DNA from 3 places in the Pseudomonas sp. NPDC090203 genome. Region 2 is predicted to be linked to each of the others. Evidence: predicted binding sites of a transcription regulator. Region 2 holds the regulator's gene; each other region holds the start of a gene.
The links. Region 2 encodes FliA, which starts transcription of late flagellar genes. Its sites were predicted from a motif close to CTAAAGTTTNNNNNNNNNNNGCCGNTAA; they were not measured.

Region 1 (4,854 bases), on a different contig from region 2:
TGGTTCCATAGCATGGTCATGCTTTCAGCACTGGGCCAGCATCCACAAGCCGTACTCGATGAACTGGATCGCCGTTTCGGGTTATCGGGCCACGCCGAAAAGGCGGCGCGCCCAACTGAATAACGCGCCCGGCTGAATAAACCGAGGGCCAAGGGGCCCCGAATACCTTGTGAGGAACGCGTCATGGGCATTTTTGACTGGAAACACTGGATCGTCATCCTGGTTGTCGTGGTATTGGTCTTCGGCACCAAGAAACTCAAGAACCTGGGCACTGACGTCGGCGAGTCGATCAAGGGCTTTCGCAAGGCCATGAACGACGACGAAAAAGGCCCTGAGCAGCCGCCTGTGCAACCCCAGCAGACCGCGCAGCCAACCCCGCCGACCCAGCCGCTGCATCAGCCGCACACCATCGACGGCACTGCGCAGAAAGTCGAAGAGCCCATCCGCAAAGACTAGGTCCTGACGCATGTTTGGTATCAGCTTCTCTGAATTGCTGCTGGTCGGTCTCGTTGCCCTGCTGGTACTGGGCCCCGAGCGCCTGCCGGGAGCCGCGCGCACTGCCGGGCTTTGGGTCGGGCGTCTGAAACGCAGCTTCAATGCGATCAAACAGGAAGTTGAGCGCGAAATCGGTGCCGACGAGATTCGTCGTCAACTGCACAACGAGCACATTCTTTCGCTGGAAGAAGAAGCGCGCAAAATCATGCAGCCCCAGGCCCGCGCAGCTGCGCCGGAGCCTGCGCCTTCAGCGCTGGATGCAGCGCCGACACCCGAGGCGCAAAACGCCCCCGCGCCTGCTGCCGAACCGGCCCCGGTCAGCACCGGGGTGATCTCGGAGCCCGTGGTGGTCGAACCGGTTTCGCCGCCTGCAACGGCGCCCGCGCCTGTCGCGCCTGCTCCTGCCGCCGCTGTGCCGAGCACACCTTCCGCCAACGATTCGACACAGCCACCACGAGCCCCATGAGCGAAATCCCGGAAAATGACCAGCAGATGCCGCTGGTCTCGCACCTGACTGAACTGCGTTCGCGCCTGCTGCGTTGTGTGCTGGCGATCTTCGTGATCTTCGGCGCGCTGTTCTACTTCACGCAGAAGATCTACACCTTCGTCTCGGCGCCGCTGCGCAAATTCCTGCCCGAAGGCGCAACGATGATCGCCACCGACGTGGCTTCGCCGTTCCTGACGCCGTTCAAGCTGACGATGATGGTCGCGCTGTTCCTGGCGATGCCGGTGATCCTGTACCAGATCTGGGGCTTCATCGCGCCGGGCCTGTACAAGCACGAAAAGCGCGTGGCGGTGCCGCTGCTGATTTCCAGCATCATTCTGTTCTACGCCGGGATGGCCTTTGCGTATTTCCTGGTGTTTCCGCTGATTTTCCACTTCTTCGCCAGCGTGACGCCCGAGGGCGTGTCGATGATGACGGACATTTCCAGTTACCTGGATTTCGTCATGACTCTGTTCCTGGCCTTTGGCGTGGCGTTCGAGATTCCCGTGGCCGTGGTGCTGCTGGTGTGGATCGGCATCGTCGACGTCAAATACCTGAAGAAGATTCGCCCCTATGTGGTGATCGGTTGCTTCGTGGTCGGCATGATCCTCACGCCGCCCGACATCTTTTCCCAGACGCTGCTGGCGGTGCCCATGTGGCTGCTGTTCGAAATCGGCGTGCTGTGCAGCTCGATGGTCACCAAGCGCGGTGACCACGAAGACGACGAGAACGCCGAGGACAAGCAAGACCAGCCGCCAGCGACCCAGCCGTGAACCTGCTGTTGCTGGAAGAGGCCGACTTCATTTCGGCCGACCGGGTGATCCTGCGCGACCGGCGCCTCAAGCACATGCAAGAGGTGCATCGCTCAGAAGTGGGCGACAGCCTGCGGGTCGGGCGCGTGGGTGGCCTGCTGGGCAGTGCCGAGCTGCTGCGCCTGGAGCCCCGCGAGGCGGAACTGTCGGTCAGCTTCGACCGCGAGCCGCCGGCCAAACTGCCACTGACGCTGGTGCTGGCCCTGCCCCGCCCGAAGATGCTGCGCCGGGTCTTCCAGACCGTGGCGACCATGGGCGTGCCCAGAGTCATTCTGGTCAACAGCTATCGCGTCGAGAAAAGCTTCTGGCAGACCCCGTTCCTCACACCTGCGTCGATTCGCGAAAACCTGATTCTGGGGCTTGAACAGGCCCGGGACAGCGTGCTGCCGGAAATCGTCATCGAGAAACGCTTCAAGCCGTTCGTCGAGGACCGGCTGCCAGCCATCGTGGAAGGCACGCTGGGCCTGGTCGGCCATCCCGGCGACTTTCCCCCATGCCCGCGTGCGGTCGAGCAGCCGGTCACCCTGGCCATTGGCCCCGAAGGCGGCTGGATTCCCTACGAGGTCGAACTGCTGCGCGCATCGGGCCTGAACCCGGTGCAACTGGGCGAGCGCATCCTGCGCGTCGAAACCGCCGTCACCGCCCTCCTCGCACGTCTCTTCTGATCTCGTAGCAGCACGGCTTGCCGGCGGGAGCGGTGTGTCAGTCAACCCATCCGTTACAGACACACCGCTCCCGCCGGCAAGCCGTGCTGCTACGGACAAACTAGACGGCTCCTGCGCCATTTCCGCCCAATGGCGTTGCAGTTCACATTTTGTGTGCCGATAACCCGGCATCGATAAAAACAACGCGCAAGGAATCCACATGTATCGCTGGTTTGCCCAACGTCTCGGGAACGTGAGTGTGAGTCGCAAACTCGCCATCGGCTTCGGCCTGGTGCTGTTGATGACGCTGGTCATTACTGCCACGGGCTGGTCTAGCCTGGGCTCGTTGATCGAGCGCGGCGACAAGCTGGCGAACATCTCGCAGATCAGCGAGCAGACCCTGGACCTGGGCACCGCGCGCATGCGCTACGAAGCCCAGTACAGCGCCGAAGCCGCGACGGGTGTCATGACCGCGCTGGACAAGCTCGACGGCTACCTCAAGAAAGCTCGCGGCAAGATCGTAAGCCCAGGCGACCTGCAACTCCTCGACGGCCAGATCCAGGCCGCCGCCGACTACCGTCGCGCCTTCGACGACATGACCCGCGCCATCGCCGCACGTGAAGCCAGCCGCACCAACCTGGGTGCGACAGCGGACGCCGCGGTCGAGGAAGTCAACAAGATCGAGGAAGCGCTGATCCAGCACGACAACATCCTGCAATTCAACAGCGCGGTGGGCGTCAGCAAGCAGATCCAGCAAGCACGCTTCCAGGTGCGCGGCTACACCTTCAGCGGCAATCCTGACTTCGAGAAGAACGCCAACGCCGCCATCGACGAAGCCATCGTCGGCGTGAACACCCTGGCCGGCGACGTTTCTTCGCAGTACATCCCGCAACTGCAAAAGGCCAACCTGGCACTCAAGGGCTATCGCGCGGCCGTTGGGCAATACCGCGATGCGCAGCAGGTCAGCCGTCAGGCCATGGAAAAAATGGCCGGGCTGGGCCAGCAACTGCGCGACCTCAGCGACCAGCTGACCGCCTCGCAGAACGCCAAGCGCGACGCCGACAGCCAGCAGGCGCAGTCGATGCTCGGCATCGCGACCGTGATCGCCCTGCTGTTTGGCGTGCTGGCCGCATGGGCCATCACCCGCCAGATCACCCTGCCGTTGAAACAGACACTGATTGCCGTGGACCGCGTGGCATCCGGCGACCTGACGCACAACCTCAAGGTCGACCGCCGCGACGAACTGGGCCAGCTGCAAGGCGGCATGCAGCGCATGACCCTGAGCCTGCGCGAGTTGATCGGCGGCATCGGCGACAGCGTCACCCAGATCGCCAGTGCCGCCGAGGAACTGTCGGCGGTGACCGAACAGACCAGCGCCGGGGTCAACAGCCAGAAGGTCGAGACCGATCAGGTCGCCACCGCCATGCATCAGATGACTGCAACCGTGCAGGAAGTGGCGCGCAACGCCGAGGAAGCCTCTGAGGCGGCCGTGGCGGCCGATCAGCAGGCCCGAGAGGGTGACAAGGTGGTCAACGAGGCCATCGCCCAGATCGAGCGCCTGGCTCGCGAGGTGGCCCATTCCACCGAGGCCATGGGCGAACTCAAGCGCGAGAGCGACAAGATCGGCAGCGTGCTGGACGTCATCAAGTCCGTGGCCCAGCAGACCAACCTGTTGGCGCTCAACGCCGCCATCGAAGCTGCTCGCGCTGGCGAAGCCGGTCGCGGCTTTGCGGTGGTGGCCGACGAGGTTCGCAGCCTAGCCCAGCGCACGCACAAATCCACCGAGGAGATCGAAGAGCTGATCCTGGGCCTGCAGAACGGCACGCAACAGGTGGCGTCGATCATGGACAGCAGCCGCGAACTGACGGCCAGCAGCGTGGACCTCACCCGCCGCGCCGGTGGCTCGCTGGAAAGCATTACCCAGACCGTGTCGGCGATCCAGGCCATGAACCAGCAGATCGCTGCGGCCGCCGAACAGCAGAGCGCCACCGCCGAAGAGATCAACCGCAGCGTGCTGAACGTGCGCGACGTGTCTGAACAGACCTCGGCGGCCAGCGAAGAAACGGCGGCGTCGAGCGTGGAGCTGGCGCGGCTGGGTACGCACCTTCAAGGGCTGGTAGGCAAGTTCCGGATCTAACGACCTCCGTTGTAGGAGCGCGCTTGCCCGCGAAGGCGGTGTGTCATTATACATTTTGGTGGCTGACACACTGTGGTCGCGGGCAAGCGCGCTCCTACAGGGCGTTTCTGTCAGAGATGGGTTGATTGACACACCGCTCCCGCCGGCAAGCCGTGCTGCTACGAAAGCTTTTGTGAACTGCCTCACCCCCTTCATCGCTTCGGAAATCTCCTACACCCTCCTCAGGTCATGAGCCCGGCCACCCTGCCGATGCGCGTTTATCGCACATCCGCAGGAGACGCA
Region 2 (4,854 bases):
TGGCACTTCCTCGACCACAGGTGCAGGCGCAGCGGCGATTTCATCGGCCGACGCAGGCTCGGCCAGGCGCGACAGCGCGGCGAGCAGCCCTGGGGTGGCGGGGGTAATGTCAGAGCGTTCGCGCACCTGGCCGAACATGCTGTTCACGGTGTCCAGCGCTTCGAGCACGACGTCCATGAGTTCGGCATCGACCCGACGCTCACCTTTGCGCAGGATGTCGAACACGTTTTCAGCGATGTGGCAGCATTCAACCAGCTCGTTGAGCTGGAGGAAGCCGGCGCCCCCTTTTACAGTGTGAAAACCGCGAAAAATTGCATTGAGCAGATCCGCATCATCCGGTCGGCTTTCCAGCTCGACCAACTGTTCGGACAACTGCTCGAGAATCTCGCCGGCCTCTACCAGAAAATCCTGAAGGATTTCTTCATCGGCGCCGAAGCTCATTGGGGGTGCTCCTAAAATTAACCGTCAAACCGATCCAGAGGCTGCGTTGATGGCCTGCGCGCATTGCCTTCGTCGAAGCATTCGCGCGCAGACCTTGCGCCACTTTCACATAGAACCCGGGAACTGGAAGTTAGAAACCCAGGCTGGATAGCAGATCGTCTACATCATCCTGACCGGATACGACGTCTTCACGTTTATCGGCATGAATCTGCGGACCTTCACCCTTGGAATGAAGTTTTTCCTGTTCTTTTTGCTTACGGAACACTTCCTGATCGTGCTCGATCCCGGCAAAGCGATCCACCTGGCTTGCCATCAGCACCAGCTTGAGCAGATTGCTCTCGACCTCGGTCACAAGCGTGGTGACACGCTTGATCACCTGGCCGGTCAGGTCCTGATAGTCCTGGGCCAGCAGAATGTCGTTCAGGTGGCTGGCGACCTGGTGGGTCTCCTTCTCGCTGCGCGACAGAAAACCATCGACGCGGCGGGCCAGATCACGAAACTCTTCGGCGCCGATCTCGCGACGCATGAAGCGCCCCCAATCGGCACTCAGTGCCTTGGCGTCCTCGCTCAGGCCGTTCATCAACGGCGTGCTCTGCTCCACCAGGTCCATGGTGCGGTTGGCCGCACCTTCCGTGAGCCTGACCACATAGGACAGGCGCTCGGTGGCGTCAGTGATCTGGGACACTTCCTCGGCTTGCGGCATGTGCGGGTCGATCTGGAAGTTGACGATCGCGCTGTGCAACTCGCGCGTCAGCTTGCCCACTTCCTGATACAACCCGCGATCGCGAGTCTGGTTAAGCTCATGGATAAGTTGCACGGCGTCGCCGAACTTGCCTTTTTCAAGGCTGGTGACGAGCTCTTGTGCGTGTTTCTTCAGGGTCGACTCGAAGTCACCCATTGTCGAATCTTTAGGATCCATAGCGCCCTCGCAGCGGACATCAGCTATTGACGCGCTCGAATATCTTTTCGATCTTCTCTTTGAGCACTTGGGCTGTGAATGGCTTCACGACGTAACCGTTAACACCGGCCTGGGCAGCCTCGATGATCTGCTCGCGCTTGGCTTCGGCAGTGACCATCAGCACCGGCATGTGGCGCAGGCGTTCATCGGCACGCACCTGGCGCAGCAGGTCGATGCCCGACATGCCCGGCATGTTCCAGTCCGTGACCAGGAAATCGAAACCGCCAGCCTGTAACATCGGCAATGCGGTGGTACCGTCATCTGCTTCGGCCGTGTTGGTGAACCCAAGGTCACGCAACAGGTTTTTTATGATCCGCCGCATCGTTGAGAAGTCATCAACGATGAGGATTTTCATGTTCTTGTCCAATTCGACCTCCAAGCAGTCTTTAACGCGCCCAGCACCTGGACGCGCGTTCAATCAATACCGGCGAGCGGCTTCTACGAATAACAGTGACGGGTCTGACGAATCGGCAGGTCACGCGCGCAGCAGAGCGGATCTTCAAAGACCCGATCCGACCGGCTCCTGCCTTGTCTCATGATGCCCACACAACATCTTGCACAGCCGGTTTTACATACCATCCGCAGCCCCGAAAGCCTGCGTTCAATCAATCAACGTGCGCGCCACTCACCCAGCCGGCCCCGCAGACGTGCGGCGCACTGGCTGTGCAGCTGGCTGACACGGGATTCGCTGACACCCAGGACCTCACCGATTTCCTTGAGGTTCAGCTCTTCGTCGTAGTACAGCGCCAGCACCAGGCGTTCACGCTCGGGCAGGTTGGCGATGGCATCGGCCAGCGCGCTCTGGAAGCGCTCGTCTTCGAGATCGCGCGAGGGTTCCAGCGACTGGCTCGCGCCGTCCTCGTGCAGCCCTTCATGCTCGCCGTCCTGCAAAAGGTCGTCGAAGCTGAACAGGCGGCTGCCCAAGGTATCGTTCAGAATCCCGTAGTAATCGTCCAGGCTCAATTGAAGTTCGGCAGCAACCTCGTGATCTTTAGCGTCACGGCCGGTTTTTGCTTCAATGGCACGAATCGCGTCGCTGACCATGCGCGTGTTGCGGTGAACCGAGCGTGGCGCCCAGTCACCCTTGCGCACTTCGTCGAGCATCGCGCCGCGAATGCGGATGCCGGCGTAGGTCTCGAAGCTCGCACCCTTGGTGGAGTCGTATTTGGTCGACACTTCGAGCAGGCCGATCATCCCCGCCTGGATCAAGTCCTCGACCTGCACGCTGGCCGGCAGACGCGCCAGCAAGTGGTAGGCGATACGCTTGACCAACGGGGCATAGCGCTCGATGAGCTCGTACTGGGAATCTCTGGATGATTTGCTGTACATGCGATAGCCACTTGCAGTCATGACACTGGCCCTGCACTGGTCTGATGAACCAGGCGCTCAACGAAAAATTCCAGGTGGCCACGCGGGTTCGCCGGCAGCGGCCAGGTATCGACTTTCTGCGCGATGGCCTTGAACGCCAGCGCACATTTGGAACGGGGAAACGCTTCGTACACCGCGCGCTGCTTCTGCACCGCCTTGCGCACGCACTCGTCGTACGGCACGGCGCCCACATATTGCAGCGCGACGTCCAGGAAGCGGTCGGTGACCTTGGTCAGCTTGGCGAACAGGTTGCGCCCTTCCTGCGGGCTCTGGGCCATGTTGGCCAGCACGCGGAAGCGGTTCATGCCGTAGTCGCGGTTGAGCAGCTTGATCAGCGCGTAGGCGTCAGTGATCGAAGTCGGCTCGTCGCAGACCACCAGCAACACTTCCTGCGCCGCGCGCACGAAGCTGACGACCGATTCGCCAATCCCGGCGGCGGTGTCGATCACCAGCACGTCCAGGTTGTCGCCGATGTCGCTGAATGCCTGAATCAGGCCGGCATGCTGGGCCGGGGTCAACTGGACCATGCTCTGAGTGCCGGACGCCGCCGGCACGATGCGCACACCGCCAGGCCCCTGCAACAGGACATCGCGCAGTTCGCAGCGGCCTTCGATGACGTCGGCCAGGGTGCGTTTAGGGGTCAAGCCCAACAATACGTCGACGTTGGCCAGACCCAGATCGGCGTCCAGCAACATCACGCGACGCCCTAGCTCGGCCAGTGCCAGCGAAAGGTTCACTGACACGTTGGTCTTGCCTACGCCACCTTTGCCACCAGTCACCGCAATAACCTGAACGGGATGCATGCTGCCCATGTTAATTTTTTACCTTGTCTTGCTTAGACCTAAGCCACATTTCGGGCTGCACGTTCAGTGACTGAACAATGCCTGGCAGACCATCGATGCAGGTATTTTCCAATGTCATTTTCCTTAACCTAGCCCGCGCGTTTGCCGGGGCTGTGATAAAGATCCGCAAACATATCCGCCATCGCTTCCTCGCTAGGCTCCTCCTGCATCTGAACACTCACCGCCCGGCTTACAAGCTGATGGCGACGTGGCAGATGCAGATCATCCGGTATCCGTGGGCCATCGGTGAGATAGGCCACGGGCAACTCGTGTGTCACGGCAAGGCTGAGCACTTCGCCCAGGCTTGCGGTTTCGTCCAGCTTGGTCAGGATGCACCCGGCCAGGCCGCAACGTTTGTAACTGTGGTACGCGGCGGTCAACACCTGCTTCTGGCTGGTTGTGGCCAGGACCAGGTAGTTGCGCGCCTTGATGCCGCGGCCCGCCAGGCTTTCCAGCTGCAGACGCAGTGCAGGATCGCTGGCTTGCAGGCCTGCGGTGTCGATCAACACCACGCGCTTGCGCAGCAGCGGCTCCAGCGCCTGAGCCAGGGACTGGCCCGGATCGACGTGGGTCACCGGCACATTGAGAATGCGGCCCAGCGTCTTGAGTTGCTCCTGGGCACCGATACGGAAGCTGTCCATGCTCACCAGCGCGATATTTTGCGCGCCGTATTTCAACACATATCGCGCCGCAAGTTTTGCCAGTGTGGTGGTCTTGCCCATTCCGGCAGGTCCGACCATGGCAATCACCCCGCCCTCTTCGAGCGGCTCGACGTCGGGCGTGACGATCATGCGCGCCAGGTGCGCCAGCAACATGCGCCAGGCGTGGGGCTGGTCGTCGACGTCCGGGACCATGTTCAGCAGGTCACGGGACAGCGGGCCGGACAGGCCAACACGTTGCAGGCGACGCCACAGGTTGGCCTGTTGCGGGCGGCTGCCTTGCAGTTGATTCCAGGCCAGCGAACCGAGCTGGACTTCCAGCAGTTCACGCAGGCCGTTCAATTCCGAACGCATCGACTCGTAGGCGCGCTGGCTGATGCCAGGCTCGGCCGCCGCACGCTCGGCACGCTCTGCACGATCAGCCGCGATCGCGGCATGGATCGATGGGCGGAACGGCTCGTCCAGGGTCGGCTCGATCTGCTTGTTGCTGTCGTCCATGGCGATGCCTGCGAACAGCTGGCGATTGGCGACGGTGTCCAGTTCGCTGCGGCTGGTCAGCTCCGCCTGTGCGGTCACGATGCGCGAC
Region 3 (4,854 bases), on a different contig from region 2:
ATCCTATGCCTGGGAATAGGATGGGCTCAACGATGAATTTCATTGAGCGAGTAGTATTTTCAAGTTTATGCGTTCAGTGGATTGATAAAGGTAAAAGAGCAATATGGATTCCATTGAACGGAATAACGCCGAAAAAGAAACGGGCGTCGGTGCGGTGTCTCGGCTCTTCGCGGTTTTACGTTGTCTGGGCGATTGCCCGGAGGGTGGTGAGCGGGTCACGCAACTGGCGCAGCAGGTTGGCCTGTCACAACCCACGACCCATCGCCTGCTGCGCAGCCTGGTGGACGAGGGCATGGTCGAGCAGGACGCCCGCAGCAAGCGTTATCGCTTGAGCCTTGAATTCTTCGCCCTGGCGGCCAAGGCCGGGCAGACCGGCAACCTGCGGGACGTGGTGCGACCCAGCCTGTTGCGGCTGTCGGCGTCACTGGGGGATTCGCTGTTCCTGCTGGCGCGCAGCGGTTTCGATGCGGTGTGCCTGGACCGCAGTGAAGGCCCGTATCCGATACGAACCTTCACCGGTGACATCGGGGGCCGCGTGGCCTTGGGCGTGGGGCAGGGCAGCCTGGCGATTCTGGCGTTCCTGCCCGAGGAAGAGCGCGAAACCGTGATCCGTTACAACCTGCCGCGGCTGCGGGACTTTCACCTCTATGACGAGGTGATGCTGCGCTCGGAGATCGATAACGTGCGCCGCCTGGGCTACGCCGCGCGCAACACCGGCGTGCTGGAGGGCATGGCGGGTCTTGCGGTGCCGATCCTCGACCGCGAAGGCCGGGCCGTGGCCGCACTCAGCGTGGCGACCATCAGCGACCGCCTCAACGCCGAACGCATGCCCACCGTGGTGGACATGCTCAAGCGCGAAGCCAGCGGCATCAGCCCGAAGATCAATCCCTTCGACCCCGTGCTGCGCCGGCCTTCGCAGGTGTTCGGTCAAAGGGAGTAGCGGTGATGCCCGTGGGCACGATCACCTGTATTCTGACCAATTGATACCTGGTGTAACTAATCGTGAAACGCCACTTCGATGACATTCAACTGGGCAGCATCGAGCTGTTCTGCCTGGCCGCCGAGGCGGGGAGCTTTACCGCGGCCGCCCTGGCTGCTGGCGTCACGCCTGCGGCGGTCAGCCGCTCGATCTCCCGGCTGGAAGAGCGTCTGGGCGTGCGGATGTTCGTGCGCACCACCCGCAGCATTCGCCTGACCGACAGTGGCCGGCTGTACTTCGAGCAGTGCAACCAGGCCCTCGCGCAACTGATCGAGGCCGAGCGTCAGGTCTCGGGCCAGCAGCTCAAGCCCTCCGGGACGCTGCGCATGAGCATCCCCACCACCTACGGCCATCACCGCATCCTCCCGCTGTTGCCTGAATTTCGGCGCCGTTACCCCGAGGTGACGGTCGATATCAACCTGAGCAATCGCAACATCGACTTCGTGGCCGAGGGCTACGACATGGCGATCCGCGTGCGCACCCAGCCGGACTCGACGCTGATCGCTCGCAAACTGGAAGATGGCGCGCTGGTGCTGGTGGCCACGCCCGATTACCTGAAACGCGCAGGCACCCCGCAGACGCTGGACGATCTGGCCGACCATGACTGCATCCAGTATGAGCTGCCGAGCAATGGCCGACGCATCCCCTGGCTGTTTCAGGAGAACGGCCAACTGCGGGACATCCTGGCCGAAGGCGGTTATTGCTGTTCCGACGACGTGCTGGGAGGCGTGACTCTCGCCAAAAGCGGGGCAGGCTTGTTTCAGGCCTATCGGTTCGTGGTGGAGAAAGAGCTGCGCGATGGCACGTTGGTTGAAGTGCTCAAGGCCAATGCCGGGCGCTCACGGCCGTTCACCTTGCTCTATCCCAGCAACCGGCACGTGCCGCTGCGCTTGCGGGCGTTCATCGATTATCTGAAAGAGTGTCAGGTGGCGTGGAGCGATTGATCCCGTAGGAGCGCGCTTGCCCGCGACAGCGTCAAGTCAGACAACATCGGTGGCAGGTCTGACGCGGTCGCGGGCAAGCGCGCTCCTACAGGGTTGCGACCACCTGTCGGATCTGTTCGATACACACTCAAGAACCCCGTCCCAGAGCCGATGCTTGTGCGTAAGCCCTGTGGTTTGACGTGATGTCAGACCCAGGCACAGGGAAGTGACACGCATGCAAACCTTCGGGCCATTCCCGAGGCTGTCCTCCCTGACGAGATTCCCCGTATGTCCAAATCCCTCAAATTGCAGATTCTGGCGCTGCTCAGCGGCAGCCTGGTGCTGGTGCTGCTGATCGCGCTGGCGTGCTTCCAGTTCCTGTCCAGCAACGTGCAGGCTTATCGCGGGTTGCTGGAAGGTCCGCTGCGTGCGTCGCAACTGGTCGATCAGGCCAACCTTCAATTCAAGATTCAGGTCCAGGAGTGGAAGAACGTCTTGCTGCGCGGCAAGCAGGCGGCTGACCGCGACAAGTTCTGGGGCCAGTTCGAGGATCAGGAGCGTCTGGTGCAGGATGCGCTGGGCAGCCTGAGCGCCATGAAAGGCCTGGATTCGGCGACCCGATCCCAGGTAGACAAACTGCGCGAGGAACACCGCGCGTTGGGCGTGGCCTACCGCAAAGGCCGCGATGCGTTCGTCGCTGCCAGCGGCGATCCGGTGGCGGGGGACCAGGCGGTCAAGGGCGTCGATCGCGCGGCCAGCGAGCAGATGAGCGAGCTGGTGACCAACCTGCGCAAGCAGAGCGATCAGCAGTCTGCGGTCATCAGCAGCACCGCCGACCAGACCATCCTCATCGGTACGCTGGTGATGCTGGCTTCAGCCTTGCTGGTGGGCTGGCTGACCCTGTGGATGGTCAACCGCAATATCGTCGGCCCCATCAGCATGCTGATCGAATACGTCGCGCAATTGAGCCAGGGCCGCTTCAGTGATCGGGTCAACGTCACGCGTCAGGATGAACTGGGGCGTCTGGCTGTCGCCGCCAACGTGTTGCGTGATTTCCTCGCCGACACCTTCACGCGTCTCAAGCGCAGCACCACTGATCTGGACAGCGCCGGCGGCGAGCTCAAGGCCATCGCGGCGTTGATGGCCCAGGGCACCCACGAGCAGTTCGAGCGTACCGACCAGGTGGCCACCGCCATGACCGAGATGTCGGCCACCGCCCAGGAAGTCGCCCGCCATGCAGCCCAGGCGGCCAATGCCGCCGATGAAGCGGACCGCAGCTCCCAGGACGGCGGCAAGGTGATGAGCGCGACCATCACCTCGATCACCCGCATGCGCACTGAAATCAGCAACACTGCTGAGGTCATTCGCCGTCTGGAAAGTGACAGCGGCCGTATCGGCAAAGTGCTGGAAGTGATTCACGGGATTGCCGAGCAGACCAACCTGCTGGCCCTCAACGCGGCCATCGAAGCGGCCCGTGCCGGTGATGCCGGGCGTGGCTTTGCTGTCGTGGCCGACGAAGTACGCACCTTGGCCCAGCGCACCGCGGCGTCCACGGCGGAGATCAATCAGATCATCAACTCGGTGCAGACCGGCGCCATCGATGCCGCTCAGGCCATCGAAAACGGCCAGGCACGCAGCCAGGAAAGCGTGGAGCAAGTGACCCTGGCGGGCTCGTCCCTGCAACGCATCACCACGGCGGTCGAAGCCATCCGTGACATGAACCGCCAGATCGCCACCGCAGCCGAGGAACAGACCTCGGTGGCCGAAGACATCTCGCGCAACCTGACGGAAATCACCGCGATCGCCACCACCAACCAGAACAACGTGCAGCGCACGCAGACTGCAAGCCAAGACCTGCACGAACTGTCAGTGGGGTTGAACGACGTAATCTCCCGGCTCAGCGCCTGAGTTTACGGAGGGGATCATCACGTAGCAGCACGGCTTGCCGGCGGGATCGATCCTGAGGCCGCCCCCGCCGGCAAGCCGTGCTGCTACGGTCCGCGTAAACCCTGTAGGAGCGCGCTTGCCCGCGACAGCGTCAGGTCAGACAACCTCGGTGCCAGGTCTGGCGCGTTCGCGGGCAAGCGCGCTCCTACAGGTTTGGTGCCTGGCGGAAAACCAGGGCCTTGAGGCCGCCGCCGGGTTCGGCATCGGCAAACTCAGGAGGGTTCTCCAGGCGTTGTTCAAAGCGCAACCCCGGCGCCTCACGCCCCATGCTTTCAATCAGAAAATCGGCACCCAATGCCGGATCGTTCATGCAGGCGAGCACGCAACCGTCTGCGGTCAGCAACTCCGGCAGCTTTCTCAGTACACGCTGGTAATCCTTGGTCAGCAAAAAACTGCCTTTCTGAAACGACGGCGGGTCGATGATCACCAGATCGTACGGCCCGCCGCTCTTGACCTTGCCCCATGACTTGAACAGCTCATGGCCGAGAAAACTCACCTTGCCCAGGTCATGGCCGTTCAGGCGGTGGTTGTCCCGGCCGCGACTCAAGGCCGCGCGGGACATGTCCAGGTTGACCACGAAATCCGCGCCGCCTTCGACCGCCGCCACGGAGAAACCGCAGGTATAGGCGAACAGGTTGAGGATGCGCTTGCCAGAGGCATTGGCTCGCACCCAGTCGCGGCCATAGCGCATGTCCAAAAACAGCCCGGTGTTCTGCTTGCGGCCGAAATCCACCCAGTACCGCAGGCCGCCTTCGGTCAGCGCCCATTCGTCCGACATCTCGCCCCGCAGCGCTTCGGTGAGGCTGTCGGGCAGGTAGCGATGTTGCAGCAACAAGGTATGGGCCTGGCTGCCGATCCACTGCGGCGACTGGCACAGCTCATCGAGCAACCGCTTCAAGGCCGCCAGCTCATCGGCTGCCGGTTCCTTGAACAGCGACACCAGCACCACGCCCTGCATCCAGTCTACGGTCAGTTGTTCCAGCCCCGGCCAGCGGCGGCCACGGC

Region 1: the regulator FliA is predicted to act here: its motif matches at 2,592-2,619, upstream of ACIPO9_RS04860 (methyl-accepting chemotaxis protein).
Region 3: the regulator FliA is predicted to act here: its motif matches at 2,050-2,077, upstream of ACIPO9_RS11270 (methyl-accepting chemotaxis protein).

The regions. Positions count from the first base shown of each region.
Region 1 is NZ_JBIVCV010000002.1:437,783-442,636, reverse strand. It holds gene ACIPO9_RS04885 (phosphoribosyl-ATP diphosphatase) at 1-123, shown strand, start outside; gene ACIPO9_RS04880 (twin-arginine translocase TatA/TatE family subunit) at 184-456, shown strand; gene tatB (Sec-independent protein translocase protein TatB) at 467-961, shown strand; gene tatC (twin-arginine translocase subunit TatC) at 958-1,752, shown strand; gene ACIPO9_RS04865 (16S rRNA (uracil(1498)-N(3))-methyltransferase) at 1,749-2,456, shown strand; gene ACIPO9_RS04860 (methyl-accepting chemotaxis protein) at 2,737-4,572, shown strand.
Region 2 is NZ_JBIVCV010000006.1:294,380-299,233, forward strand. It holds gene ACIPO9_RS13100 (chemotaxis protein CheA) at 1-441, opposite strand, end outside; gene ACIPO9_RS13105 (protein phosphatase CheZ) at 572-1,360, opposite strand; gene ACIPO9_RS13110 (chemotaxis response regulator CheY) at 1,380-1,754, opposite strand; gene fliA (RNA polymerase sigma factor FliA) at 2,009-2,749, opposite strand; gene fleN (flagellar synthesis regulator FleN) at 2,746-3,579, opposite strand; gene flhF (flagellar biosynthesis protein FlhF) at 3,699-4,854, opposite strand, start outside.
Region 3 is NZ_JBIVCV010000005.1:282,469-287,322, forward strand. It holds gene ACIPO9_RS11260 (IclR family transcriptional regulator) at 104-940, shown strand; gene ACIPO9_RS11265 (LysR family transcriptional regulator) at 1,003-1,923, shown strand; gene ACIPO9_RS11270 (methyl-accepting chemotaxis protein) at 2,191-3,810, shown strand; gene ACIPO9_RS11275 (class I SAM-dependent methyltransferase) at 3,995-4,854, opposite strand, start outside.